Nitrosospira lacus: one gene and its partner. Each later gene encodes a partner of the first gene's protein in a complex. Links are inferred from orthologs where the notes say so. Each region holds a gene or a part of one and is shown on either strand. Other genes may lie near its edges.

Region 1 (15,079 bases):
GCCCGGCCACTCTCATACGCAGCTCATTGTTTTCCTTTTCCAAACGATTATTCGTTCGTGATAGCCGGTCCAATTCATGATTTATCTCATTTTTATCAAAACCCGCAAACTGATGCCCGGCGTCGTACATGCCCCATGACAAGGCCAATGCGAGCGCGGTAAGGAAGCCAATAACAAGCCAGCGCCAGTACTCCGGCCTGTGCGGGCGTATCGCCACCTTCGGTGCAAAGATGCCGGATTTTCTTTTGGGTGATTTGATCATGGCCGTCAGTTTACGCTGTTATGACAGCGAGACACCGAAGGTATGGAAGAATACCGGTGGCCTGCCAGATTCAGGTTAAAGGCAATCGGCTGCGGGAGCGCCTGGCGGGTGCATATTTCGCCTTTTTTTTGGCCGATGGATGTATCAGTCTTCAGGATCTGTCTTCGCTGCGTCACTTTTCAGCTTCGATTCTTCAAGCCCGGCAGGCGGCTACGGTAGCAGCGGAGCATGATCGATAGCCAAGGTTTCCGGAAAACCGCACATGAGATTCATGTTCTGCACGGCCTGTCCCGCAGCCCCCTTGACGAGGTTGTCCGTTACCGACAATATTACCGCTGTGTTACCCTCCTGCGGACGATGCACCGCGATGCGGCAAAGATTCGAACCTCGTACTGACCGGGTCTCGGGATGGGCGCCTGCCGGAAGGACATCAACAAATGGTTCATCGGCATAGCGTTTCTCGTATATGGCCTGTAAATCGGCATCCCTGCTAAGTCTGCCATATAGCGTAGCGTGAATGCCCCGGATCATGGGGGTGAGGTGCGGGACGAATGTCAGTCCTATCGGACCTCCCGCCATACGAGATAATCCCTGCCTGATTTCAGGCAAGTGCCGGTGTCCGGGCACACCATAGGCCTTGAAATTGTCAGAAGCTTCGGCAAACAACGTATGGACCGCCGCATTGCGGCCCGCGCCGGAGACGCCGGATTTGGCATCGGCAATGAGATGCTCCAGGTCTACAATACCGGCCTCGATCAAAGGCAGGAACCCCAGTTGCACCGCGGTGGGATAACAGCCAGGATTCGCTATGAGCCGTGCGCCTTTGATTTCGTTACGATTGATTTCAGGCAAGCCATAAACAGCTTCCTCCACCAGATCAGGGCAGGCATGTGTCATCCCATACCATTTTTCCCATACTGCCACGTCCTTGATACGAAAATCAGCGGCGAGATCGATTACCCGAACTCCCGCGTCGAGCAGCGACCTGACCTGTTGCATGGCGATACCGTTGGGTGTCGCAAAGAACACAATGGCGCATTTGTCGAGTTCCGCTTCGGCCGGATCGCAAAATTTAAGCGGTACCCGTCCGCGCAAGCTGGGAAATAATTCGGCTACAGCCAGCCCGGTCTCTTTGCGCGAGGTGATGGCATGTATGTGCACTTCGGGATGCTGCGATAAAATACGCAGCAACTCGACGCCGGTATAACCGGTTCCGCCTACGATACCAACTTTAAGCATGGAATCTCCAGGTTTGAATGCGAAGAACAGGGTTTTCCATCAGGATTTTTCATAAATTCGTGTTGCATATCAGGATTATCCTGCCCCAGCATTGTCGCTCGTACCCTCGGTTACACATGGCAATAAATGGCTGCCCTGAATCTTCAATTTTTAGAGATGTCTTTATTTATTTGGTTCGATTTACCGGATATCTTGCGGGGAAAATGCAACCGGTTGTCGATTATCCTTACCCTAAATTCGCTGCGCAACGAACTCGCCATGACGGTGAAGCCTCGATGGGGCAAACTCTTTGCGTCCATGGCGCCGACCTGGGAAATAAGCGGCAACCGCCAGATTTGGGATTATAAGCAACAAGTAAAAAAGCCGCCAGAAACGGGCGGCTTTTCAGCATGGGACACGTAAAAAACTTATCGTTTGGAAAATTGTTTACGCCGGCGTGCTTTGCGTAGCCCTACTTTCTTCCGCTCTACTTCGCGCGCGTCGCGCGTTACCAGTCCGGCATTACTCAATACGGGTTTAAGCGTGGCATCAAAGTCAATCAAGGCGCGGGTAATGCCGTGGCGTACCGCACCCGCCTGCCCCGATTCGCCGCCCCCGTGGATGTTGACCACGATGTCGAAGCTTGTGAGATTTCCGGTTAACTCAAGCGGCTGACGAACCACCATGCGGCCGGTTTCACGGGAGAAGAATTCGTCGACGGGACGGTCATTGACTGTAATCAATCCCTTGCCCGGCTTGATGAATACTCGCGCCACCGCGCTTTTACGACGGCCGGTACCATAGTTATACGTTGTTCCCATAATTTAAGCCCTGACTTCGAGTTGTCGCGGTTGTTGCGCCGCGTGCGGATGCGTGGCACCAGCATAGATTTTAAGTTTCTTTAACATGGCATAGCCGAGCGGACCCTTTGGCAGCATGCCTTTTACCGCCTTTTCCAGAGGGCGTCCGGGAAAGCGTGCGTGCATTTTGGCGAAACTGGTTTCGTAAATACCACCGGGGTAGCCACTATGGCGGTAATAAGTTTTATCTTCCATCTTATTTCCGGTGACACGCAGCTTATCGACATTGATAACAATGATAAAATCGCCGGTGTCCACATGAGGCGTGAAGATGGGTTTATGTTTACCCCGCAGCCGATGGGCGATTTCCGCAGCGAGGCGCCCGAGCACCTTGTCCGCCGCGTCGATCACGAACCAGTCGTGGATTACTTCATGTGGTTTGGCTGAAAAGGTTTTCACTACGCCCGCCTTTGCTTATTTCAATAAAGCCGCGAATTTTATGCCAGACCCGGCCGAATGTCAAACTGGCCTTTCGCTAATGGATTCCGGGAAAAGAATATGTCACCGCCGCCGGCACCTCGTCCGCGCAGCGGTTTTCGCCAGTACCCATCATACCTGCCGCAAGTTGCGGCACATTTTGTCCGGATACCGCGTCATTTTATCCGGGCATTTTTCTGTGTTACCCGCTTCTATGGCGGCCCGGAGGCATGAATGTTTATCTATTCCCACCAAAATTTTTGGGAAAACAGGTATCATGTTAAAAGAATAATGCCGTAAAAATCGGCATGAAAAATTCGGTAACATCCTATTATCTTATTGTCCGAGGAGCGTTTGTATGTCACAAAAACACCCTGTTATCGCCGTTACTGGATCATCAGGTGCCGGTACATCGACAGTCAAAAATAGTTTCGAGCATATTTTTCGTCGCGAGAAACTGACTGCTGCGGTGGTAGAGGGCGACAGTTTTCATCGTTATGATCGTGATGCAATGAAGGCAGCCGTCGCGGAATCGGAAAAGGACGGTGGTCATCCCATCAGTCATTTCGGTCCCGAGGCCAATGAGTTCGAGAAGCTGGAGGCGCTATTCAAAGAATATGGCGAGAGTGGCAGCGGCAGTACGCGCCTGTATCTGCACAATGATGAAGAAGCCGCGCCTTATCGGCAGAAGGCCGGGACATTTACTCCATGGTCATCCATAAAGCCCGGTTCCGATATGCTGTTTTATGAGGGCTTGCATGGCGGCGTAAAAACCGATACCGCCGATGCGGCGAAGTATGTGGATTTACTGGTGGGAGTCGTACCTATTGTCAATCTGGAATGGATCCAGAAAATCCATCGCGACATGAATGCGCGCGGTTATTCGGCGGAGGCGGTGACTCATACCATTCTCCGCCGTATGCACGATTATGTGCATTACATTACTCCGCAATTTTCACGAACCCATATCAATTTTCAGCGGGTCCCGACAGTGGATACATCCAATCCTTTTATTGCGCGGGATATCCCGGCCCTGGATGAAAGTTTTGTCGTGATCCGCTTCCGCGATCCCAAGAACGTCGATTTTCCTTACCTTCTTGCCATGATTCATGATTCGTTCATGTCACGTCCGAATACAATTGTCGTCCCGGGCGGGAAAATGGGATTGGCCATAGAATTGATACTGACACCGCTGATTCTGGATCTTGTAGCGAAAAGCCGGAGCAAATAATCCAGCAGCCGTTGCCGATAAGGGTATTTTTTTATTTGAAGAGAGGGGGCGATCCGCATCGCCGATCGCCTCCTCGGGCTGTTCTACTCCCTCCACTCCACGCCACGTGAACTTCACCCGAAATTCAGTATTTATTTGCCCTTCTTCCTTCTATACGGCTTGATGAAGCTCAAATAATTGCGGTGATATTTAAGTGGAAATAGTTTCCCTCCAATGTCTGCACTAATTTCAGAATTAAATCCTGAACAGCTTGAAGCCGTTACTTTGCCGCACCAGTCAGCGCTGGTGCTGGCCGGCGCAGGCAGCGGCAAGACGCGCGTACTCACTACCCGTATTGCGTATTTGATCCAGTCTGGTCAAGTCAGTCCTCACGGCATACTAGCTGTCACTTTCACGAATAAGGCGGCGAAGGAAATGCTTGTCCGCATTGCTTCCATGCTGCCGATCGATACCCGTGGCATGTGGGTAGGAACGTTCCACGGCCTGTGCAACCGCATGCTGCGCGCCCACCATCAGGATGCCGGGTTGCCGCAGGCTTTTCAGATTCTGGATTCCGCCGATCAGCTGGCGGTGATCAAGCGTTTGCTGAAGGCTCTGGGCGCGGACGACGAAAAGTTTCCCCCCCGCCAGGTGCAATGGTTTATCAATAATGCCAAGGAAGAAGGGCTCAGAGCCTCGCAGGTCGAAACTTACGACGATTTCGCACGCAAGATGGTGGAGTTTTATCGTTTCTACGAGCAGCAGTGCAATAAGGAAGGCGTGGTGGATTTTGCTGAACTACTGCTTCGAAGTTATGAGCTGCTGACACGCAACGAGCATTTGCGCGAGCACTATCGTGGCCGCTTTGATCATGTTCTCGTGGATGAATTTCAGGATACCAACCGCTTGCAATACAAGTGGCTGAAGCTGCTCGCCGGCAACCGGGCCGCGGTATTTGCGGTTGGCGATGATGATCAGAGCATTTATGCGTTCCGTGGCGCGAACACCGGTAATATGAAAGATTTCGAGAAAGATTTCCGTATCTCTAAAATCATCAAGCTGGAGCAGAACTATCGCTCGCATGGCAACATTCTGGATGCGGCCAACACGCTGATACGCAACAATAGCGGCCGACTCGGCAAAAATCTCTGGACATCGGAGGGCCATGGCGAACCAATACGCGTGTATAACGCTCCGACCGACTTTGACGAGGCTTCCTTCATCGTGGAGGAGGTGAAGTCGCTACGCGCCGAAGGCGTCGTCCTATCGCAGATAGCCTTGCTGTACCGTTCCAATGCACAGTCGCGCGTGCTGGAGCATGCTTTGTTCAATGCTTCACTGCCGTATCGGGTATATGGCGGCATGCGTTTCTTCGAACGCCAGGAAATCAAGCATGCCCTAGCATATCTGCGCCTGATAGCAAATCCCGAGGATGATAACGCACTGCTCAGGATTATCAATTTTCCCGTACGCGGGATCGGCATGCGCAGCGTGGAGCAGCTGCAGGACGAGGCCGGGCGGCAGGGCGGCAGTTTGTGGGCGGCAATGGGGCACAAGTATAGAGGTGATGCGGCCTTCGGCCCGAATTCGGGAGATAAAGCGCAGGTCAGGCTTGAGAGTAAACCGTGGCTGGACAAGCCAAAGAAAGGAGTTGAGGGTTTTGTTGCGCTGATCGAGTCGATGCGTCAGGTTTGCGAAAAATTGCCATTACCGGAAGTCGTCGAACATATGCTGGAGCATAGTAGATTGGCGGCATATTATCGCGCTGAGCGCGAGGGAGCGGACCGCCTGGAGAATCTGAACGAGTTAATCAATGCCGCCACCAGCTTCGTGCATGAAGCCGAGGATGACAGCCTCACGGCATTTCTGAGTCATGCATCGCTGGAAGCGGGCGAGCATCAGGCTGGTGGCGGTCAGGAAGCGCTGCAGTTGATGACGGTGCACTCCGCCAAGGGACTTGAATTTCACAGTGTATTTCTGAGCGGATTGGAAGAAGGTTTGTTTCCCCACGATAATAGCCGCAACGAAGTGGGGGGCGTGGAAGAGGAAAGGCGCTTGATGTATGTAGCAGTTACCCGGGCACGACGGCGCTTGTATCTGAGTTTTGCCCAAAGCCGCATGTTGCATGGGCAGACCCGCTATAACATCCCCTCTCGTTTTCTGCACGAAATTCCGGATAGTTTGCTCAAGTGGCTGCAACCCGTGCAAAAGGTGGCGATCAGGAATGAAGACTGGGGAACCGGAAGGAAAGGGTCAGGCCGGGTAATCCATGAGCCTGGTCATGGCGTTCCTGCTCGCCCAGCGGATATTCGAGATTCGGCGGCATCGCAATGGCGCATAGGACAGAATGTGACTCACGCCAGGTTTGGCGCGGGAGTGATAGTCAACTGCGAAGGTCACGGTGCGGATTCCCGTGTTGAGGTCAGGTTCGGCCGCACCGGCACGAAGTGGTTATTGCTCGAATATGCCAAACTGACACCTGCCTGATTCAACGCTCAGGCTAATGCGGCCGTATCTGCAAAAATATCCCTGTAGCTTGCGTAGATAGAGGCAAACAGGGTCGGCACCAGTATAAACAATCCCAGACCATAGGGCATCGCGGCGAGTATCACCAGCACCACCAGCGTAATGCCATAGACCTGGAACGCTATGATGTTCTTCAGGCAGGCAAGAAAACTTACCCGCATTGCATCTATCGCGGCCATGCCCTTGAATACCACCAGCAAAGGTGCGAACCAGGTAGCCATCATCAGCGGAATGGAAAGCGTCAGTCCTACCAGCGAGGCGGACAGCATATCGCCGGAGACATTTTTCAGCTCATTTTCGTCAACCCGTTTTCCTTCTATCAGCAGATCCATCAATACATCGCCTCCGACAAGCATGAACACCCCGAGAATGAGCACCTGTCCTACCAGATAAATTCCTCCTATCGTGATCAGCGGTCCAGGGGTGTTTCTGAAACCTGCAAGCAAATGCGCAATCTCCAGTTTCTCGCCCTGTTCCAAGGCCCTGCATCCTATCATCAGCCCCGCTAGAAACACGGGTGAAAGAAGGGTGAAAATAAATTGCCCCGCCATTGGAATAAGCGACAACGTGGCGGCGATAAGAAGCAAAGTGGCACACAGTAAAATCCACGTCAGCGGGATTTGGCGGAATATGTAAAAGCCGGTCACAATCCATTGCCACCCTTGTTTTGCATCGACCTGCCTGACTTCCATTTTCTTTATCTCCGGTAGAGTAGCGCCTGCTGTCCAATCCTGGCGTGCGGTTTACCGCTTACACCCAAACTTGTGCCAGTCTTGCGTGGGATGCCGCGTGGTTCTTCAATATGCGCATAAAGTGAGCGGGGTTCTTGGCATGAGTGAGTTCTCCCATGCGCGGCAAGTGATAATCGTGCAGCCGGGATAGCCAGAAGCGCAGAGCCCCGGCTCGCAGCATTATCGGCCAGGCGCCCCTCTCGATAGCGGTAAGCGGGCGGATCCGGTGATAGGCCTCGAGTAGCGACAGCGCACGTTTTACATCCAACTCGCTATCTTCACGCAGACACCAGTCATTGGCCGTAATGGCAATATCGTACAGCAACACATCATTGCAGGCGAAGTAGAAATCGATCACTCCCCCTATCGTATCGCCGGTGAATAGTACATTGTCGCGAAATAGATCCGCATGAATCACGCCGCACGGCAGATCATCGAAATGATACAGCGACTGAAAATGCAGTTCCTTTTCCAGAATCGTTATTTCTTCCGCCGTAAGAAACGGGATGACACTGGGGGCAGTGGCTTTGCACCATTCGGGACCTCGCGGGTTCTCCATTTTTTCGGGATAGGACAGACCGCACAGATGCATGTTCGCAAGGAGTGCGCCGACTTCGGCACAATGCGCGAGAGTAGGATGTTCCTGTGATTTGCCGGGCAAGCAGGTAACGATGCTCGCTGGTTTATGATTAAGCTCGCCAAGAAACCCGTGGTCAAGATTGGCTACCGGACAAGGACAAGGAATGCCGCGTTGCGACAAATATGCCATCAGATTCAGGTAGTACGGCAGATCGGACGAAGTCAGCTTTTCAAACAGGGTAAGAACATACCTCCCCTGGCTGGTGGTGACAAAGTAATTCGTATTTTCGATGCCGGAGGAGATGCCTTGCAGATTAGTCAGCGTGCCCAGCGGATAGTTTTTCAGCCATGCGGAAAGCTGCTGTTGGGTGACGGTAGTGAAGACGGACATGAGCGAGAGGAAAAGGGGGGAGAAGAAGTCGTATAAGACTCTGCGATCTTCTTGTTCTTTACCGCTATTTTAACCTAAATCCGGCGGTCGGCCGCTTCATTTTTCAGTTCATTCATCAATTGGCCGTCATGATCCGCATGGATTTTGCGCATCCCTGCGTCCTGCCCAATCACCGGATTGGATTTAGAATTGGCGCAGTATCCACATCGGAGGCCGGATATTCTGATCGAGCCCCCCGGAGCCGCCAGCGGAGAATGTCCCGTCCCCTTGGTTGTCGATCAGGTAATACGGCAGACCAATGCGGGGAGTCACTTTGATCATGTAGAGACGCCCATTGATACGATATTCCTCGATCTTATCCTCTCCGCGCCTGGTAATAGTAACTTGGGGTTCAAGCGCGGCATCATCCTGGTCGGCGCCCGGCGAAGGCAACGCTATTTCGGGCGGTTCCGGCACTTCAGGTATCGGCCGCAAGTCTTTGGGTTTGGATTGCGCCGCCGCCGACAGGGCAGCGCTCAATAACACGACGAGAATTATTAGACGCATGGCTGCTCCTGGCAGGGTCAACGCACCCATTCTATCTGAAAATGATACGGATTTTACAGATTGAGCTGAACTTCCCGTTCCGCTGCGGAAGGCTCGAAGCCGCTGGTTTCATAATACCGGAATATCGCCTTGACCACTTCGCGGGGTTCATCGATCACCTGTATCAAATCCATATCCTCCGGGGCGATCATGCCTTCGGTTACCAGGGTATGCCGCAGCCAGTCGATCATCCCGCGCCAGAAGTCCGAGCAAACCAGAATAATCGGCATTTTCCGGGTCTTCCCGGTCTGAACCAGCGTGAGCGCTTCCATGAGTTCATCCAGCGTGCCGAATCCACCCGGTAACACCACATAAGCCGTGGCAAACTTTACGAACATGTACTTGCGCGCAAAGAAATGACGGAAAGTCTGGCTGACGTCCTGGTAAATATTGCGATGTTGTTCGTGCGGGAGCTGGATATTCAGACCGATGCTCGGCGACGTGCCAAAATAAGCACCCTTGTTGGCTGCTTCCATGATCCCCGGACCGCCTCCCGAAATAACGGAAAATCCGGCATCCGACAATTGCCGGGCAATCTGCTCGGTTAATATATAGTTGGGATGATCGGGAAGCGTACGTGCACTCCCGAAAATGCTGACCGCGGGCCGAATCGAATTCAAGCGCTCCGTGGCTTCGACAAATTCTGCCATAATGCCGAACACGCGCCAAGATTCCCTTGCCGACCAGGTTTTTTCCCGAAAATCATTTGTCATGGTACGGGCTAACTTGTCTTGCGTGCTCATTGGAAACCTTTGGAGTTAAATGAAAACATTGTTGCTGGTTGATGGCTCATCTTACCTGTATCGCGCTTTCCATGCGCTGCCGGATTTGCGCAACCGCAATAACGAGCCAACCGGTGCGATTTATGGCGTGCTCAACATGCTGCGCCGTTTGCACAAGGATTACCAGGCCCATTATAGCGCGTGCGTATTTGATGCAAAAGGCAAGACTTTTCGCGACGACCTCTATGCGGAATATAAATCGCATCGCCCTCCAATGCCCCCCGATCTGGCGGCGCAGATTGCGCCCCTGCACGAGTGCATTATCGCCATGGGCTGGCCAATGCTGATCGTGGAAGGCGTGGAGGCGGATGATGTGATTGGTACGCTGGCTAAACAAGCCGTGCACGAAAACATGCGCTGCATCATTTCCACCGGCGACAAGGACATTGCGCAACTGGTGAATCCGCAAGTGACGCTGATCAATACCATGAGCAACGAAACGCTCGACGAAGCGGCAGTGCTTGCCAAATTTGGTGTGACACCAGCACGCATGCTCGATTATCTGGCATTGGTGGGTGACGCGGTGGATAACATTCCGGGCGTGGAAAAAGTGGGTCCCAAAACTGCGGTGAAATGGCTCACCCAATATGGCACATTGGATAATCTCATCGCGCATGCCAATGAAATTGGCGGTGTAGTAGGTGAAAATTTGCGTGCGGCGCTCGCTTGGCTGAGTCGAGCGCGTGAATTACTGGCCATCAAGTGCGACGTCGCATTACCTGTCGATGTACACGATCTTGGGCTGCAACCGCAGCATACCGCAAAACTGGCCGAGTTGTATGAGCGGCTGGATTTTAGAACCTGGTTGCGGGAAATGCGGCAGGAGGCGGACTCAGCGAGTCCGCAAGTGATCGGCGATACGCCCTTGGCCGCCGGGTATCAGCCAGTGGATGCGAATCGGCGATCTTCGGCTACGTCAGGGGACTATCAGATCATTTTGACCCAGTCCCAACTGGATGAATGGATCGCACGTATCTATGCCGCGCCACTGGTTTCGCTGGATACGGAAACCACCGGGCTGGATCCGATGCAGTCGCAACTCGTCGGAATCTCGTTTTCCATTGAGCCTCATCAGGCGGCTTATCTGCCGCTGACGCACCGGTATGCAGGCGCCCCACCGCAACTGCCGGTCGATCTCGTGATCAATAAACTCAAACCATGGCTGGAAGATGCGGGCAAACCCAAAGCGGGACAGAATCTCAAGTATGACAAGCACATTTTTGCGAATCATGGCATTACTTTGAACGGAATTGTCCACGATACACTATTGCAGTCCTATGTATTGGAATCCCACCGTCCGCACGATATGGATAATCTTGCGTTGAGGCATCTTGGAGCCAAAACCATTAGCTATGATGAGGTCACCGGCAAGGGGGCCGGGCGTATAGGTTTTGATCAGGTGGATATCGAACGCGCGATGCAATATGCGGCGGAAGATGCCGATATCACGCTGCAACTACATCAGCACATGTACCCCGAAATAATGAAGGACGAAAAGCTCGATTATATCTATCGCGTACTCGAAATGCCGGTACTGAACATCCTGTTTGAAATGGAGCGTAACGGCGTATTACTGGACTTGAAATTACTGGAAATCCAAAGCCGCGAACTGGGTGAGAAAATGCTGTCGCTGGAAAGCCAGGCCCACGCTATTGCCGGGCAGCCATTTAATCTGAATTCACCCCGGCAAATTCAGGAGATACTGTTCAACCAGCTCAAGCTTCCCGTTATCAAGAAGACGCCAAGCGGGACACCGTCCACCGACGAAGACGTGCTGCAACAGCTCGCGCTGGATTATCCCCTGGCAAAAGTCCTGCTCGAATACCGCGGGCTTGCCAAGCTCAAATCCACCTACACGGACAAGCTGCCGCGCATGGTGGATGCCGCCACCGGACGCGTGCACACCAATTATGCGCAGGCGGTAGCGGTGACCGGGCGGCTCGCGAGCAATGAGCCCAACCTGCAAAACATTCCGGTACGCACCGCCGAGGGACGCCGTATCCGCGAAGCATTTATCGCTGCACCGGGGCATCGCATTATCTCCGCGGATTATTCGCAGATCGAGCTGCGCATCATGGCGCACATATCGCAGGATGCGGGATTGCTCAAAGCGTTCGCCGCAGGCGAGGATATACATCGCGCGACCGCCGCGGAAGTGTTTGGTGTCGCGCTGGAAGCGGTGAACAATGAGCAGCGCCGCTATGCAAAAATCATCAACTTCGGGCTGATTTACGGCATGTCCGAATTCGGCCTCGCCTCGCAGCTCGGGGTTGAACGCTCAGCCGCACGTGCGTACATGGACCGGTACTTTGCCCGTTATCCGGGGGTTGCGAATTACATGCAACATACCAGGGAGACCGCCAGAAAAACCGGTTACGTCGAAACCGTATTCGGACGCAGGCTGTGGCTGCCGGAAATCAATAGTTCCAACGGTAATCGCAGACAAGGAGCGGAACGTGCAGCAATCAATGCCCCCATGCAAGGTACTGCGGCCGATATCATCAAGCTTGCCATGATCGCGACGCATGGCTGGCTGGCCAAAGCGGGCTTGCGGAGCAAGCTGATCATGCAAGTCCATGACGAGCTGGTACTGGAAGTGCCGGATGATGAAACCGGAACTGTAAAGGATGAACTGCCGCGGCTAATGGGTGGCGCGGCGAAACTCGACGTGCCGCTGCTGGTGGAAGTGGGGGTAGGCCCGAATTGGGAGCAGGCGCATTAGATTAAGGTGCTCTTCAACAAATCTCCCATGGAGCGTGTTTTCTTCCAATGGGGAGTATGTGATACCGTCGGGCAATATTATCCTGAATCCTGCATACCACAAAAAATCTTTGTGAATCATGGTGCTTAACTCGAAAATCAATGATCAACCACCGAATTTGGGAGTATAACTTGCTAATAGGGCAAAAATTACCGTAAAATCACACCCTTTTCGGTTCCGGACCCACATAGGCATATACATGGTCATTATTCGACTGGCGCGAAGCGGTGCCAAGAAACGCCCGTTTTTCAATATGGTAGTAGCGGATTCCCGAGACGCCCGGGACGGCAAGTTCATTGAGCGCATTGGCTTTTATAACCCTAGGGCGGCTGAAGGCGAAGAAGCATTGCGTGTTCAATTGGATCGTGTCACCCATTGGCAATCGCAGGGTGCACGGCTATCCGATACCGTTACAAGGTTGGTCAGGCAGTTTGGTGCAAAACAAAAAGCCGCGGGAATTACCTAAATCAGGCGAAGCAGTCGAGCCAATGGTGGTGATGGGGCGTATTATCGGCCCCTTCGGTGTGTCAGGCTGGATCAAGGTTTTTCCCTATACTGAATATGTGGATGGACTGCTTGACTATCCGGTCTGGTGGCTGGGTAAAGGCAATGGGGAATGGCACGAAGTAAAAGTCACCGGATGCGAAGTTCACGGGAGTACATTGACGGCCGCACTTGAGTCATATGCCGACCGTACTGCGGCAATGCGGTTGAAGGGTAAGCAGATCGCGGTACCTCGCAGCCAGTTGCCGAGTTTGTCCAAAAGCGGTAAGGATGGCTATTACTGGTCGGATCTGATCGGCCTTGAAGTCATTAATCTGCGGGATGAGGAATTGGGGAAAGTGACCGGACTACTGGAAACCGGCGCCAACGATGTGCTTCAAGTGCAAAGTCCGATGGAAGGTGAAAAGGAGCGATTGATTCCTTTTGTCAGTCAGGTGATCGTTAAGGTGGATCTAAAGGCTTGCCGGATAACGGTGGACTGGGGCATGGACTACTAGCCGTGGCTTTTGAGTTCGACGTCATTACACTGTTCCCCGAAATGTTTGATGCCGTCACCCGATACGGTATAACCGGCAGGGCGAAAGAAAACGGGATCTACCGGTTGCATACCTGGAACCCGCGCGACTTCACTGAAGATAATCACCGTACGGTGGATGATCGTCCTTATGGCGGCGGCCCGGGAATGCTGATGCTGGCACAGCCGCTGGAAAAAGCCGTCACCGCGGCAAGGATCAGGCAGGCAGGTAATGGCATTAACGGGACGAAGGTAATCTATCTTTCTCCCCAGGGGCGGCTGTTGAACCATGACCTGGTGATGGAGCTGTGCGAACTGCCATCATTGGTGCTACTCGCCGGGCGCTATGAAGGCGTGGACGAGCGCTTGATAGCGCGTGAGGTGGATGACGAAATTTCCATCGGCGATTATGTGCTCTCTGGAGGAGAGCTCGCGGCAATGGTGCTGATAGACAGTATGGTGCGGCAAATGCCCGGTGTGCTGGGAGACGCTGACTCAGCCGTTCAGGACTCATTTGTGAGTGGACTGCTTGATTTTCCCCAGTACACGCGACCGGAAGTCTATCAGGGAGAATTCGTGCCGGAAGTTCTCATGTCCGGCAATCACGCCGGCATCAGACGCTGGCGTTTGCGGCAATCGCTGGGCAGGACATGGCTGAGACGGCCGGATCTGCTGGCGCTGAAAGTTGAACGGGGCTTGACCGGAGAGGAAGCGGAATTGCTGGAAGAGTTCAAGCACGCCCATGAATCGAATTGAAATCAACAGAAACCAAGTGAAATAAAGTAAGGAGTGGCAAAATGAATTTGATCGAACAACTCGAAAACGAAGAAATCAGCCGTCTTGGCAAGACAATTCCGGATTTTGCTCCCGGAGATACGGTAATCGTTAACGTTAAAGTGGTTGAAGGCGACCGTAAGCGCGTGCAAGCCTATGAAGGCGTCGTTATCGCTAAACGCAATCGCGGCCTCAATTCGGCTTTTACCGTGCGTAAGGTATCCAGCGGCGAGGGTGTGGAGCGGACTTTCCAGACCTACTCACCGCTAATTGCCAGCGTGGAAATCAAACGTCGTGGGGATGTCCGCCGCGCCAAGCTATATTACCTGCGGGATCGTTCCGGTAAGTCTGCCCGCATTCGCGAGAAGCTTCCGGCTCGTGCTGCAGCAAAGAATGCGGTGCCGAAAATAGGGCCGGCCCAAGGTTAGATTGCAATGCCCCTGATCCTGTAGGGGCGCCGGGGTCGGCATCGGGGGGCTCCATGGCTCATATGCGATGCCCAGTGCCCCGCCCGCGTGCATAGGCGATCCCGGTCGCAACTTCATAGGTAGCCAATGCTGGCACCTGCCCAGCCTAACCACCCATCACATTCAATCCTGTTTCGGTTACGGTTTATTCTCGATTTCCTTGTGCCAGATATCGTGGACTTCGTCTGGCCACAGTGATTTGATCCAGACAATCACGTCATCGATTTGCTGATTTGTCAACTTGCCATCCCACGCTGGCATGCCGCCGATATCCGCCGGACTGCCTACCCGGATCATTCTTTCCAGTGTCTCGGTTGAGTGATGCCAAGCGTGGGCAGTGCCATCCAGTGGCGGTGGCGGGTACCTGCCGTCAGCTCCCGGATTTCGCCAGCCTGGCGTGCCTTCCCCATTTGGTCCATGACAGTTGGCGCAATTCGTGCGATAAACAACCTCACCGCGCTTTATTTTCTCCGGATCCAGCTTACGGGCCGCCAGGTT
Region 2 (15,096 bases), 1.1 Mb from region 1 along the record:
GGTTTCCCGATCACGCTGATGGTGGGAATGACGGCATTGATGCTGTCGCTCCCTTATTTTATCCCCGTGATCGAGCGGTTGATTACGGAAGCACTGGAAATCATGCTGGAGGTGGTCCGCGCCGCTGCCGTCCACGCCTCAGGCAACCCGCCCAGAGCTTTGTCGTGATAGCCTCACTTTTCAGATTGTGACTCAGCGCATCGCCTTCATCGCGAGTGACCTGCTAGCCAGTTCATAGAGATTACTTGCGGCGGCGTACAGCTACCAGACTGGCCAGACCGATCCCCAGCAAGCTCCATGAGGTGGCTTCGGGCACCGTGCTTTCAGCGAGCAACTTCGGAGACTGATCCAGTAAGAAATATTGGCCTAGAGTGGACTCCGCAGGAGGAAAACTGTTATCCAGGCTGGCGATTGCAGCTGCATCAAACGCAAAGTTGTCCGTGGTGCCAGCAACGAGTGAATCGGTTTGCTGGAATCCCGAGATATTCCTGACTTTTTTGAAATTGGATATCGTTCCGACGACCTGGAGCAATCCTTTACCCGAGTCGAGATTCTCTCCACCCAGAAACGATCCGCTACCCCTGGCATCCAGGAAATTTCCCGTTCCACCTGTTATATTGAATTGGGTATTCGTGAACATGAATACCGAAGGAAAGCTCGTTGGCGTGAATAAACCGCTATAGTCGGCAAAGAGCTCATCACCACTCGACATGGTAAACGTCATGTGTCCGCTGAAAGAAAAATGGTCCGAAAAGGGAATGATACAATCCCTAGCCGAGAGCGTAACCCCCCCCAAGGGGATGCTTATTCCAGTACCGCTGGTCGTGCCTTCCAATGGCGTAGCGCAGGGGGATGAAGGATTGAGGACTGTAGGGCTCACGAACTCTTGTATGACCGCGCTTATCGACAGAGTGGCGCTCATCACGTCTGCGGCGGTGATCGACATGATCATCGATGCAGCCAGCAGGGCAGAAGCTCTATGATGCTTTATAAAATTCGAATTGGCTGTTTTCATGTAATTCTTGGTTCCTTGTAAGCGGCCACGGAATGCCGGGGCAAATCTTATAATGCCTAATTCCTGGGGTCAACTCAACAATAGTAAATATATCAATATATTATCATGATCTTTACTTTTATCCGGCATTTGCAGCTCTTTTAGCGTTACCGTTATTGCTTCCCGCGAAAGGCTTGTGTGCATACACTTGGAGTGGCAGTTCCTATAAAAGCATGTCACTCGAACACGCTGTGAATATTTGATTCTGCATACCTTGTTCGTTGCGCGATATACCGCACAAACCATGCGCTTCATTTCATCCAGCTGCCGGACTGAGGATTCTGGGGGTAATCAACATTGAACTTTCCGGAATTGATGCTAAAGTAAATTACACGTTAATATAATTAAGATGAGATGCAATGGATATACGCAATCTCCGCTTATCACCGTTTTTCGTTATAACTGGCAGGAGTTAATAAAGATGCCTCAACTCGACCACGCCACTTTCATTAATCGTCTGAAGGGAAAGTCCATTGATGCCGGGGCATTGCAGGGCGCTTACCCTGACTTGAACGTGAGGGCCATCGCGGGTAACGGTGTTATCACGGGCACCCCCCAGAATCTCGAGAAATTGTGGGAAATCATCGATAACTATGATCATGATGGCAACGTCAATACCATCTCCGATGCACCGGCCTTGTCCATAGCGAACTGGCTATTTGCCAAGACGGGAAGTACTGGATCTGCGAGCGGCGAAATGGAAAATTGGAGAAAGGTCGCCGAATTCGGCGACAGGAGCATCACAAGCCACAGCGATGCCCATAGATCCGCTATCGATAACACCGGTATTGGCCTCTACTACGGTGATCATTCGCCTTTCCGCGAGAATATCCTGAGGGGGGACCGGCAGGGCCTCCAAACGCAGTTGGACGACATGGGTGCGGGGAACTGGCGAATGGAATCCATCGAGCCGGGAGCCGTTATCATTGAAAGCACATCCGGTCAGTCTGCCCGTCTCCAGGAGAGTTCGTGCATTGGCTGGGTAATTCAGAATGTCAAGACGGCCTATGAGGGCGCCGGCAAGGGGGCGCGCTTCGCAGAAATCGACAGCAGGGTGAAGGCTGCCGATCTGCGCGGCACCGTCCTGTGCGAGGAGCTGCAGAAAGATGGCTGGACGGCTGTGTTCTACTCGCCGCGAACCGCCGAGGATCTCACGGATTCGGGTGAGCGCGAAAAACTGGGCGCGCTCAACATGGCAAAGGCCGGCGCGCGCGTGTGGAAGTCGCCAATTCCTGAGTCGAGCGGTGTGCGCTGCGACGCGGTTATCACCGGCTACCGCGATATTACACCGGACAGCAATACCGAGGCGCTGCTGGAGAAGCTGGAGAATGCGCCATTCTTCGTCGGCGTGGCCAATGGTGGCATCCACACTTTCGTGGGGCACAATGGAAGTGTCTGCGATTTTCACTGGACTGCTCAGCCTGACGACAGGAATGCCATGACCGAAAACCCCATTCGTGAATGGAAATGGGATACGGGACTCTACATGGTGCCGCCGGGATACTGGTAAAAACGCCGCTGCCGGTGTACGTGAATTTCTTTTTTACCATTCAATCCACCTCAGCCGATCCAAAGGGATCGGAACAAGAGCATGAAGCTTTCGACGAAAAAAGTCTGGGATAACGCAAATGCCTGACCGATTTGCGGTATGGGCGACCCTGCTGGCGACACCCCTGATCGTGGGTTGTGCCCAGATCAAGTCCTTTACGGTGGCGCCGAGCACCATTTGTCCCGGTGAGTCGGTCAGGGTTGACTGGCTTGCTTCAGGCAATTCGGGCAACGCAACACTGGACTCGGTTCCAGTACTGGCAGGCACGGGGGAGGTGCCTGAGGAAGGATCCCGATTTTTTACGCCCGGACAAAACACTCGCTTTATACTCAAGGTTCCGGGCGCGCTCAAGAACGCTCAGCGCGAGTGGGACGTGCAGGTGGTCCCGGACCAGAGTTCGAGACTGCTGGGAGGTATTGCCCAGTGTGGCGGCGAACCTCGATCGGTATCGGCTTCATTTACAATTCAGCGCGAAAGTACTTCAGCACGTGTTCGCGCGATATTGATCACGAATAACTACCCCCGGCCATTATCGATCAGTAAAGATGGCATGGAAGTTGATATTCCACCGAGTGGCGCAACAGACGGTTTTAAAAATACCTCCATAATCGGTACCTGGACAATTCGCAGTCCCGTCGGTCCCGGCGAAGCATGCGATAACGCCCTCAAGGCGGTTGCACGCCGGTTGACTATCAAAACACAAATGAACTGCGGAGAGTAATTCCATGGCGATCCTTGATCAGATTGAGACCATCGTGATCGTAATGCTGGAGAACCGTTCTTTCGACCATATGCTGGGGCATCTCAGCATGGCCCGGTTCGGTAATCGGAGAGATGTCGCAGGTCTGGTCGAACCCGAAGCAAATCTGGATTACACCAACTTTCTCGATGGGCAGGGTTACCAGCCCTTCGAGTTGAAGGATGGACCGCTGCCGCACGATTTGCCTCATAGCAGATCTCTGGTGGCAGCTCAGTTAGGGACACCCGGCGGTCCCTTCACGATGAGCGGTTTTGTCGAGGCATATTATCGTGCCACCGGAAGCAAGGTAAACGATCCGCCACCAATGGGTTTTCTTTCACCTGCCGATGCGCCCATGTCGAGTTTTCTCGCGGCGCAATATGCCGTGTGCGACAACTGGTTCGCGCCGCTGCCAACAGATACCCAGCCAAACCGTTCGGTGGCTTACACTGGTTACTCCCTGATCGAGGATACGAAACCGCGTCCTATTCCTACCATCAGGGGGAGCTTCATCTTCGAGTGGCTGAAAGCGCACAACGTCAGTTGGCGCGTATATCACTGCGGAATATCGTTCTTCACACTATTTGATCAGTTCGATGAAGTGCTGGGGCCCAACTTCCGGAGCTTCAGACAATTCCCGGGAGATTTCGAGACCGAATCGGTGTCGGAAATGCCAAAAGTCATATTTATCGAACCCGAATACAGCGATTCGCCTGTCCATTTCGGCTGGACCGCCAATGACAATCATCCACCCACGCCTGTCGGTCCCGGCGAAAATTTTCTGCGCGATATCTACAGGCTGCTGACCAGGGATACCACCAAATGGAACCGCACGTTATTGATTACCACGCATGATGAGCATGGCGGGTTCTTCGACCATGTTCCGCCCCTCGCGATTCCCGCCCCGGTGCCACCCGGCGCGCTCTTTCAAGCCGGATTCGAGAGCACGGGCCCCAGGGTTCCGGCACTCATCGCCTCGCCATGGATCGCGCCAGGCACTGTATTCAAGAGTGCAATGGATCACACCTCCATATTGCAATTATTGTCCGAGAAGTTCGCGGGCACCCCGGATTATAATGACGAAGTCAAACGGCGTAGAAAATTGGGAATACAGAGCGTGTCGCAAGTACTGGCTGAGTCGCTTGCCCAGCCGAGAGCCGATATTCCACCACCGCCGCAGGATGTCATTTCAAGTTCAGTCGTGCTGATGCCATCTGCCGAACCGCAGACCGAAAGTCAGCAGGCTTTTACCGACGCGGCGAAGAAACTGTTGCGATATGACCGCGCGCGCTCTCTCGAGAAGTATCCGGAACTCGTGCATCTGCCGGAAGAATAGGATTTCCCGAAAATGTAATCGTTATCCGATCTCCGGCAGGCTGTCAGCCAAGCACTTTCGCAATGCGCCGCAACGCATTTTCCAGGTTGGTCATGGTGGTGGCGAAGGAAAGCCGGATATAGCCTTCGCTGCCGAATGCCGATCCGGGTACTACCGCCACGCCGCCATGTTCGAGCAGGTATTCGCTGAAAGCGATATCCGTAGAATCATTAATCACTCTCTTGGCATGCAATTCGCGGATTGTCTCCCGGACATCGGCAAAAGCATAGAACGCGCCTTCGGACAGCAGGCATCTGACACCAGGAATGTCATTGAGCGCGCCGGTAACAAACTGATTGCGTTCCCTGAACGCTTCCACCATGGGCACAATACACGATTGGTCGCCGTTAAGCGCCATTTCGGCCGCGGCCTGTGAAATGGAAGCAGGATTGGAAGTGCTCTGGGACTGGATATTTTCCATGGCGGTAATGATATGCGCCGGACCACCGCAATACCCGATGCGCCATCCGGTCATCGCATAGGCCTTGGATACGCCGTTAAGCACCATGGTACGGCCGTACAGGGCAGGGCAGGCATTGAGGATATTCACGAACTTGCCGCCGGAAAGCAGTATATGCTCGTACATGTCATCGGTGGCGATCAGGATATTCGGGTATTTGAGCAGGACTTCACCCAGTGCTTTAAGCTCATCGAACGTATAAACACCCCCCGAGGGGTTGCTGGGACTGTTGATGACAAACATCCGGGTCTTGGGTGTGATGGCTTTTTCCAGTTGCCCCGCGGTTATCTTGAAGCCCTGTTCGATACCGGCTTCGATGATCACCGGCTTGCCTTCGGCAATCAGGACGATGTCCGGATAGGAGACCCAGTACGGCGCGGGAATGATGACTTCGTCACCGGGGTTGATGACGGAAAGCGTCAGATTGAAGAAGCTCTGTTTGCCGCCGCACGAAACCAGAATTTGTTTCGCGGTATAGTCAAAATCATTGTCGCGTTTGAACTTGGCGATGATGGCGTTTTTCAGGCCGGGGGTGCCACCCACCGCCGTGTATTTGGTGAAGCCCTTATTAATGGCGGCAATGGCCGCGTCCTTGATATGCTGCGGGGTGTCGAAATCGGGTTCTCCGGCGCCAAGCCCGATGATATCCTTTCCTTCCGCCTTGAGCTTGGCAGCCCGGGCGGTGACGGCAAGAGTGGGGGAGGGCTTGATGGCCTGAACGCGCTTTGAAAGTTCCACGATAATGTCCTTAGTGTCCTCGCACAGATGCGGGTTGTGTCGGCATGATAATATAGACCGATAATCAAAAAATATTGAACCGCACATTATACCTGTGATCATTACCTTTCCCAATAGCCCCTACAAGCTGCATCAATCGTTTTCCCCTGCTGGTGATCAGCCTGAAGCCATCGACAAGCTGATGGAAGGGATAGAGGACGGCCTTGCGTTCCAGACGCTGCTGGGCGTGACGGGCTCCGGCAAGACTTTTACCATGGCCCACGTAATTGCACGGCTTGGCCGCCCCGCGATCATCATGGCACCGAACAAAACGCTGGCGGCTCAGCTCTACGCAGAAATGCGCGAGTTTTTCCCTGAAAACGCCATCGAGTACTTTGTCTCCTATTACGACTATTATCAACCGGAGGCCTATGTCCCTTCGCGCGACCTGTTCATCGAGAAGGATTCCAGCATTAACGAACACATCGAGCAAATGCGCCTGTCCGCCACCAAGGCACTGCTTGAGCGGGATGATGCCATAATTGTCGCCACCGTATCATGCATATACGGTATCGGCGACCCAGTGGATTATCACGGCATGATTCTGCATCTGCGCGAAAATGAAAAAATCACCCAGCGCGAAGCCATACAACGCCTGATTGAAATGCAGTATGAGCGCAATGAGTTTGAGTTCGGCCGTGGAACCTTCAGGGTGAGGGGTGACGTGCTCGACATATTTCCGGCGGAAAGTTCGGAAACCGCGGTGCGCGTCTCGCTGTTTGACGATATTGTCGAAAGCATGGTGTTGTTCGATCCTCTCACCGGACGCACGCTGAAGCAAGTATCGCGCTATACGGTTTATCCCTCCAGCCACTATGTAACGCCTCGGAGCACTACGTTGCGCGCCATCGGTACCATCAAGGACGAACTGAGAGAGCGCATCGATTTTTTCCAGAAAAACCATAAGCTCGTGGAGCTGCAACGTATCGAACAGCGCACTCGCTTTGATCTGGAAATGCTCAATGAACTGGGTTTCTGCAAAGGCATCGAAAATTACTCGCGGCACCTTTCGGGGAAAAAACCGGGGCAGCCGCCGCCTACTCTGATAGATTATCTGCGCCCCGATACGCTGATGGTGATTGATGAGAGCCATGTGACCATCCCGCAGGTGGGTGGAATGTACAAGGGAGATCGTTCCCGCAAGGAAAATCTGGTGGAATATGGCTTTCGCCTGCCTTCCGCACTGGATAACCGGCCATTGCGGTTCGATGAATTCAGGAAAATGATGCCGCAAACGGTATTTGTCTCCGCAACCCCTGCGGAGTTCGAGCGTGTGCACAGTGGCCAGGTGGTGGAACAGGTTGTGCGCCCCACCGGTCTGGTGGACCCTCAGATCGAGATTCGTCCCGCAACTACCCAGGTCGACGACCTCATGTCGGAAGTCGGCCTGCGCACTGCAAAGGGCGAGCGGGTGTTGGTGACAACGCTGACCAAGCGCATGGCCGAGGATTTGACCGATTATTTTTCCGATCATGGCATCAAAGTGCGCTACCTCCATTCCGATATCGATACCGTGGAGCGGGTGGAGATCATTCGTGATTTGCGGCTGGGAAAATTCGACGTGCTGGTGGGTATCAATCTTCTGCGGGAAGGATTGGACATTCCGGAAGTGTCGCTGGTAGCGATACTGGATGCCGACAAGGAAGGATTTCTGCGTTCCGAACGCTCACTGATCCAGACGATAGGCCGGGCAGCGCGCCATATCAATGGCACTGCGCTTCTCTACGCCGATAAGATTACCGATTCCATGCGTCGCGCCATGGATGAAACCGAGCGGCGGCGCAATAAACAAATCCTGTTTAATCTTGAGCATGGCATTACGCCGCGAAGCGTGCACAAACGTGTCAAGGATTTGATCGATGGCGTTTACAACATTGAAACCGCGCAACAGCATTTAAAGGCGGCACAGGTACAAGCCCGTTATGATTCCATGAGCGAGGTGCAACTGGCGAAAGAAATCAAGCTGCTGGAAAAGCAGATGCTGGATGCAGCAAAGAATCTTGAATTCGAGCAAGCAGCGCAATATCGTGATGAGTTAAAAAGATTAAAAAACAAGCTGTTCGTAGGATTTGTTGAACCTGAACCTGAGGTAAGCCGGGAAAAGACAGAACCGGCCCTCAGGAAGGTGAATAAATAACTTTTAAATCAATTACATGAATCGGAGTATTAAAGTTAATTCATACCTATTTGACGATTGTGGCAGAGTTGACAAAAATAATCTGATCGAAGGTACGATTCAGTGTTTTGCTATAGAAGTTTTTCATGACCAGACTTTGCTCGAAACGCACACGATCACCCGCCTTTACCCGGGTCGTGGGTGCCGCAATCCAGAAACGTTTTTCGGTGGTCGCCAATTCCATATAGGTATAGTCTGGAGCATCCAGGGTTGAAAGGACTTTGCCTTCGTTGGCCGGCATTCCTGCTGCCGTGTTCGTAGCACTGCCTCCCGCCTTCTCGGCAGCCGCATGCAACGGGCTCGCCAGCGCGATCCCGATGGAGAAAGCGACCGCAATATAAGATATTTTCAAAACCGCCTCCAATTTTATTGGGTAAATTTTCCAGACGGCATGATACACCTCAATTCTCCGGATTTCCAATTGAAATACCCAAGGTAATGGCGGGAGGCTCGCTTGTAGATCCAATTGCGATGGGGTGTTCCGGTATTGAGAAATCCTGTTCCGGATAAGTGGGAGTAGGGCTGGGCGGTAACGAAAATAAATTTCTGAACGTCCCCGCGAAGCATGTTGCTGGTAAAATCAAACGATACTATAAACATCAAGGCATGGAGGCCGGATTATGGAATTTGAATGGAAAGTGGTTGATGAGCACCATCAGGAGGTATTTGCAGACAAGCATGTCAGAGGTTTGCTATGGGTTACATCCGCCGGTTTTTCATTTTGGCATAGCTATCCCAACCCGGCGGTGGATCTCTCCCATGTAAAGACTATCGACGAGGCAAAAAAGATTGTAGAAACCACGCTGCGATTAGAGGAATACTCACCACCGGCAAGCTAAGCCAGCGGCAATATGCTCCATCGATGCTCGTTTTAAGGTTTCTTAAGGCTTTCCAGTCCAGGGGTCGATTCGGGTATCGTTCCGGGAGCTCGTCCGGGAATCTGCTCCAGGAACATTCCGGGGATCAAAGACAAAAATGGAGGGGGCTGAACTATCCAGCAGGGTCGACGAACCTGGCGAGGTTCGTTGCATCACCGTAACGCTTGGGCCCAGCAACGATTCGGTCGCGGCCTGAGCGGGTTGTGACGAAGATTGTCCGGCGTTGATACCCGCCGGTGCATTTTTCCGTGCGCAAATTGCAGCGCCTTCTTCTGCGCTCCTTCCCGCTTTCTGCTCCGCGGCTTCACAGGCCAGCGTTTGATAGACAGACATGAATTTCGATGCTTCCGCGTAACGGCCGGTTTTCATCAGTTCTTGCACGTGAAGCTGGGCTTCCCTGAATTTGCTTTGAGCATCTGGTGATTGATAAATTGGATTTGTTTCCTGGGCCTGTGCAATGGTTGCAGTCAGCGCCATGAAGATAGCCGGAATGATAAACTTCACGTCTTCTCCTTCTTATTGAGAAAGGCTGGGCTCCAGTCCAAGAAGAAGACGTCGCCCATAGTTTCTATAACCAGAACAATATCCCGAAATATAGCTCAATGTTACTCTATTGACAGACTGCGGCGGTGAAACGTGATTGCCAATTGCCAACGTTTCATATTATCAATTATAGAAGGTGGAATATATATTTATCAATGGCTGTTGTGGCTTGGAAATCAAAGAAAAACTGGAGGGCAAGAGAGAGGAGTTCAAATACTGCGACGCCGGAACGAAGCTTATGAGCAGGATCTCGAAGCGTCCGGGGTGGAAGGCGATATGGTGGACCAGGAATATGTTGTTTCAGATTGGATTCACGCAGGAAGAGAATCCGCAGCCAGGACCTTACCGGCGTGAAATATCAATCAGGCAAATCAAACCCGATACCGATTTGATCATCACATCGACTTTCGGGATTCAACTAACAAGAAAATGCAAACCACGGGCTGTGTAAATAGTCCTCATGCGTAGCTTTTTCATTGCTTGCGGTTGCGCGCCGCAAATAGACCAATCAAACCAATACCAACGAGTATGAGGCTGCCGGGCTCGGGCACTGTGCTTACATTGCTGAATTGCACAGGCAATTGATCGTGATGCTTTAGGCGATCACTGTCCCACGTAGGGCGGGTAACAATGGAATCCGGTAGGCGCCCAGGCGGCGGGGTCCATCCTTTACCAGGGGTCTGCCGATGCTTTCTATGGGATGGATGATCGGGATTTTTACCTGATGCATTACCCGACGTTGGATTCCATTCTTTATCAAAGGCTTTGGTATTTGTCCGGTCCGATTGGCTCTTGTCTTTTTCCCCCGCCTGCACTCCGCTTATTGCCAGAACACCCATTAATAGCGTGATCCCGATCTTTGCGCGCATTATTATTTTTCCTTATTAAAATTAATTCTCCATCATTTCAGCATCAAGAATATTTCTCCAAACCTTATGAAGCAATAACCGTGCCAGTTGTTTTTTCTTTTTAAGGCCCTGAAAAATAGAGAAAAAATTACCAGGAAGGAAATCTCTTCAAGTGAACGTAAAAGTTTCTGACAAGTAATGCAAGTGTTGTCAGAAACTTAATTTGAAGATAAACAAGAAGTCGGGGATTTGAAACGGTTTCTGAGTAGCTGACGTAGACATAAAAGAGGCCCGGCAAGGAGTAGTTGGCCTGTGCCGGGCCAGTGGTATCTACTACAAGAGGGAGAAAAAAGCAGATACCAGTGCGTATTATCTTCTCCCTCGACCTTAACTTCTGTACGGAGCCACACATAAAGCAATTTATACTGCTGATTGGCTAAACTAAGACCATTTTTAGCCAGGCCAGCCGTTTCATGCAACTCAAGTGGCTACACTACAGCAAACGGAATTGCATGCCCCGGATATTTTCCTGGTCGGATCATTGAAAGCGAATGAATCGATTAAATCGCCAGAATCTCACCCCGATTTAATTTGCTTATAATTGATATTATGTTAAATGAACTGTAAAAATAATATTCAAGATCACCTTGGGAAGCCAGGCAACGGCTTGCCGGTAGTCTGCCAATCCTCAGCTCAGCCATCCGGCCCCCGGTTTGATGCGGCCACATAGCCATCATCACACCCAGCGCTGGAAACAAGTTGAGGCGTAATGCATTACAGCCGCGCATTCCCAGTGGCTCTCCTTGCATACTGCCTTGTCTTTTTCATTTATTCCTTCTTCTCGTCCACGAACGCGGGCCACTTCGCAAACGCAACAACCCACAGAAGTATGAGAATACCTCCAGGGATCAGTGCAAGCAGTGAAAATGCGGGCTTGAAACCCGCCCGAGCGAAAATTTTCCAAAATGGCACCACGAAAAAAATTGCGGATGCTATCAACCAAGGCAAGATCCCAGATTCATCCATGTAACCTCCTGAGGTAGAATGATGTTCAATAGTTATAGTCAAAAAGAAGCATATTGGCGATCATTGTTATGTCGACTCCTTTTGCATCATACACATGCGGGTGGCGGAGAATGCATCCTTTTTTCCCGCAAAAAGCCATCCTATTGAAGCAACCTCTTCGAATCAGGCAATATAATTCTGTTGCCGGTTTCTCATAGAGCCTATCACTGCTTAAAGTTCGAAACCGGGGACTTTGGCGCCCAGATTCTTGCAGGGCGCCGATGGAAGGCTTGCCCCCCGAATTGAATTTTCCGGCTTGAAAGACACCTAAATTTAACCGTCTTTCTGGCTCCCTCTCCTCCAGCGTGAATATTTCCACCCATTCTGTCCTCCCATGAGTAATCCCGCAATCAAGCGATATCTGCCGTGGGTCGTCGCTATCGCGTTATTCATGGAACAACTGGACTCAACCATTGTCAATACGGCGATTCCGGCCATCGCGGCCAGCCTGCATGTGACACCGTTGAGTCTGAAGGCCGTCGTCGCCAGCTATATCCTGAGTCTGGCTGTCGGTATCCCCGTGAGCGGCTGGATGGCCGACCGTTACGGAACGCGGCGGGTATTCAGCATTGCCGTTGTCATCTTTACGTTGTCATCTATTTTATGTGGTTTGGCCGTTAATGTGTCTATGCTGATAGCGGCACGCATTCTGCAGGGGATGGGCGCGGCCATGATGATGCCCGTGGGAAGGCTCGCCATCATACGAACCTTTCCCAAGTCCGAGCTGCTGATGGCGATGAACTTCGTGATCATACCGGCTCTGATTGGTCCGCTGCTGGGACCCACGGTGGGCGGTCTTATTGTGCACTGGCTGTCGTGGCGGGAAATATTCTTTATTAATGTTCCTGTCGGCCTGGCGGCACTTTTTCTTATACATCGGCACATGCCGGATTACCGTGGTGATGCGCCTCGCCCGTTGGATTTCACCGGCTTGGCTTTGTTTGGTAGCGGTGCCGCGCTCCTTTCATGGCTGCTGGAAATATTCGGCGAGCACGAGATCGGCATGACTCCAGCCGTTATTCTGTTGCTCGTTTCTCTTAGTTTGCTGGTTGCTTACGCTTGGCATGCCAACCATGCGGCTTATCCATTGCTGCGGCTTACCCTGTTTCGGGTACGCACGTTTCGCGTTGCAGTGGTCGGGGGCTTTATCACACGTTTGGGTGTAGGCGGCCTTCCCTTCTTGCTGCCCCTGCTTTATCAGCTTGGCCTGGGCTTGCCTGCCTGGCAATCGGGCCTTCTGATGATGCCTACCGCGGCTGCGGCCATGGGAATGAAGCTTCTGTCAGGGCCGATATTGAGACGGTATGGATACCGCAAGGTGCTGATTCTGAATACTGTAATGATGGGACTTACGATAAGCTTTTTTTCATGGGTGGACACGGCTACCCCGATAGCATTGATCGTGGTTCTGGGGTTGGCGCAAGGCTTCTTCAATTCGCTTCAGTTTTCCAGCATGAATTCCATGGCCTATGCGGACATTGAAACGTCTGACTCAAGCATGGCAAGCACCATTTCAAGCTCGCTACAACAAATGTCGTTGAGCTTCGGGCTTGCTTGCGGATCGTTGATTACAAGCTGGTACCTGGGTGGATTACCACAAACCGACCATCTGGCTGTGATAAACGCACTGCACTATGCATTCTTGACGCTTGGGGGACTCACCATTCTGTCATCTCTTTCCTTCTGGACATTGCACTCTCGCGATGGTGAAAGTGTCAGCAAGGGAAACTTGCAGGACATGCCATAAGCACAAATACAACGTGTACCTATATGGATGGACTGATTATAAAAATAATTCGAGCCCTGCCATGGAAAACGAGAGCCCGTTTGGACGCATGTCTTTTTCGCGCACAATATATTTCAAGGATAATGACGATGTTGACTCTACAAACCAGAATACATTTTTTCCATGCACCTCTCGATTATCATTCCAGCTTTTAATGAAGAGCGTCTGATTGAACACTGCCTGCAATCCATTTCCGCATCGCTCGCCGCAAATGACAAACCCGGTTTTACGTCCGAGATCATTGTGGTCGATAACAATTCCACCGATAACACGGCCAATTTGGCAAGGCAGGCAGGTGCGCAAGTCGTTTTTGAGCCGGTCAATCAGATCGGCCGGGCACGCAATGCCGGTGCGGCGGGGGCGACGGGCGACTGGTTGCTGTTTGTGGATGCCGACAGTATGTTAAATCCGGGATTGCTGGCCGATATCTTGCATCTGATTGAAGACGGCAAGAGCGTCGGTTGCGGCAGCATCGTGCGAATGCGGGAATTACCATGGTGGGCACATCGGATGTTGCAACTGTGGACACGGATATCGGTCCTGTTTCGTTGGGCGGCAGGTGCGCTGGTGGTGTGCCGCAGCGACGCGTTTCATGATGTCGGGGGGTTCAATCAGGAACTCTACGCTGCCGACGAAATAGGTCTGAGTCAGCAATTAAAAAAGTGGGGCCGGCGGCGCGACCTTCAATTTATTATCCTGACCAGGCATCCACTGGAGACATCGTCGCGCAAGGCCAAGCTCTATTCCGGGCGAGAAATGGTCAGCCAGATCCTGCATATCATCCTGCATCCACGCCAGTCATTACAAGACAGGAAGCAGTTGCCGATCTGGTATGACGGGCGGCGTTAAGCCCATTGACCATGTGCGATTGGAGGCAGTCCGGTACTACGTGACAAAATATGTAACTCGGTTAAAGATGTTTGCCATGGAGCGCTGGGTTGGTGACCTGGCTGGCAGTGAGCCGGCATTAATCGGGATGATCATAAGCGCACGATGAAAGCCACATCCAGGTTATGATATTTAGTCTACGATACAGAGTGTAACGCTGCAGATAGACGGTAAGCTCGGATTTTACCGCAGCTAACAGGGGGGCTGCTTGTCGTGCCCGCATTGCGGCTTTCAGAGATTCCCTTAGTAGATCAAGGAGGCTCGCCCATGAAAGAACAGCTTCGAAGCATCCGAATGAAAAGAATGTTACAGAGGCTGAGGGCTTTCGGCACGGCTTTTGGTGCTGACCTAAAGATTCCCTCGTCTCTGGCGACTAGATCATCTTCGATTCTCCGCTACCCGCCGCTTCTGCTCATTGCACTCGCCGGCTTCGCCCATGGCGAGGAATTTACTTCGCCAAACCGTCTCACGGAACAATGCCGCATTCTGCCGTCCATGCCCGGCGTTACGCTCTCCAAGGGTGATCAGGCGAAGGAAAAGGAGCTTTGCGGTATCGATTTTTATGGCGGCATCGTGGCGTTGTGCCCGAAAACCTGGAGCACCAGCGCGGCAGTGATGGTGTACGACATCAAGGGTTCGGGACTCGCTCCCGAAACTTATGAAAACCAGCGCTGCGCGACGCGGGAAGGGCACGAACGCCTGGCCAAGTTCAAGATGACAATGAATCAGCGTAATACGAGCGGCACCATGTCCAGCTCGGCGCTGATGTATTACGTACTTTCGCGCTATCTCGATACACTGGTGGAAGTACCGGTAGCGGTGTACCGGACCCTCGATAAGGAAGTGCTGGATAAGCGCGTGGCCGCGCATGCCAGTGGCCAGGGCAGCATGAACCGCAGCGCGTGGGAGTGGGTTCGTACGGCGGTACGAAATCCATCCACCTACATACCAACGGATG

Evidence for each region.
Region 2: the proteins of EBAPG3_RS04975 (region 1) and uvrB are in contact, whole or in part, in a crystal structure (PDB 7EGT), measured with the Thermus thermophilus proteins. The link is inferred for Nitrosospira lacus from one-to-one orthologs. Residues at the interface, in WP_096412145.1 of Thermus thermophilus: His654, Arg656, Phe657, Gln666, Asp668, Glu669, Lys680, Arg681, Leu682, Ser683, Lys685, Tyr686, Ala687; in WP_096411307.1 of Thermus thermophilus: Glu23, Leu25, Arg26, Asp27, Gly28, Glu29, Arg30, Phe31, Arg55, Glu326, Asp327, Phe328, Glu379, Ser382, Gln383, His398, Gly400, Arg401.

The regions. Positions count from the first base shown.
Region 1 is NZ_CP021106.3:1,121,780-1,136,858, forward strand. Bases 3,856-6,827 are described here. They hold EBAPG3_RS04975 (UvrD-helicase domain-containing protein), read left to right. Parts: upstream 3,856-4,201; coding sequence 4,202-6,454; downstream 6,455-6,827. Other genes in these bases: EBAPG3_RS04970 (phosphoribulokinase), read left to right, coding at 3,856-3,988; EBAPG3_RS04980 (BPSS1780 family membrane protein), read right to left, coding at 6,463-6,827. In the rest of the region: EBAPG3_RS04940 (DUF6776 family protein), read right to left, coding at 1-262; argC (N-acetyl-gamma-glutamyl-phosphate reductase), read right to left, coding at 473-1,501; EBAPG3_RS04955 (hypothetical protein), read left to right, coding at 1,628-1,903; rpsI (30S ribosomal protein S9), read right to left, coding at 1,909-2,301; rplM (50S ribosomal protein L13), read right to left, coding at 2,305-2,739; more of EBAPG3_RS04970, read left to right, coding at 3,116-3,855; more of EBAPG3_RS04980, read right to left, coding at 6,828-7,185; EBAPG3_RS04985 (homoserine kinase), read right to left, coding at 7,244-8,194; EBAPG3_RS04990 (DUF2782 domain-containing protein), read right to left, coding at 8,378-8,740; EBAPG3_RS04995 (LOG family protein), read right to left, coding at 8,794-9,522; polA (DNA polymerase I), read left to right, coding at 9,542-12,283; rpsP (30S ribosomal protein S16), read left to right, coding at 12,522-12,788; ribosome maturation factor RimM, read left to right, coding at 12,811-13,323; tRNA (guanosine(37)-N1)-methyltransferase TrmD, read left to right, coding at 13,326-14,096; rplS (50S ribosomal protein L19), read left to right, coding at 14,138-14,542; EBAPG3_RS05025 (c-type cytochrome), read right to left, coding at 14,720-15,079. UniProt on the Escherichia coli protein: A helicase with DNA-dependent ATPase activity. Unwinds DNA duplexes with 3'-5' polarity. Translocates on single-stranded DNA with 3'-5' polarity. Initiates unwinding more efficiently from a nicked substrate than double-stranded DNA.
Region 2 is NZ_CP021106.3:2,197,665-2,212,760, forward strand. What follows is about bases 5,562-8,550. They hold uvrB (excinuclease ABC subunit UvrB), read left to right. Parts: upstream 5,562-6,009; coding sequence 6,010-8,091; downstream 8,092-8,550. Other genes in these bases: EBAPG3_RS09930 (pyridoxal phosphate-dependent aminotransferase), read right to left, coding at 5,562-5,915; EBAPG3_RS09940 (NrfJ-related protein), read right to left, coding at 8,138-8,482. Outside these bases: flagellar biosynthetic protein FliR, read left to right, coding at 1-168; EBAPG3_RS15200 (PEP-CTERM sorting domain-containing protein), read right to left, coding at 242-1,015; EBAPG3_RS09915 (hypothetical protein), read left to right, coding at 1,476-2,564; EBAPG3_RS09920 (hypothetical protein), read left to right, coding at 2,683-3,324; EBAPG3_RS09925 (alkaline phosphatase family protein), read left to right, coding at 3,329-4,678; more of EBAPG3_RS09930, read right to left, coding at 4,722-5,561; EBAPG3_RS09945 (hypothetical protein), read left to right, coding at 8,751-8,969; EBAPG3_RS09950 (hypothetical protein), read right to left, coding at 9,012-9,512; EBAPG3_RS09960 (PEP-CTERM sorting domain-containing protein), read right to left, coding at 10,025-10,420; EBAPG3_RS09970 (hypothetical protein), read right to left, coding at 11,228-11,425; EBAPG3_RS09975 (DHA2 family efflux MFS transporter permease subunit), read left to right, coding at 11,799-13,211; EBAPG3_RS09980 (glycosyltransferase), read left to right, coding at 13,374-14,099; EBAPG3_RS09985 (hypothetical protein), read left to right, coding at 14,406-15,096. UniProt on the Escherichia coli protein: The UvrABC repair system catalyzes the recognition and processing of DNA lesions. A damage recognition complex composed of 2 UvrA and 2 UvrB subunits scans DNA for abnormalities.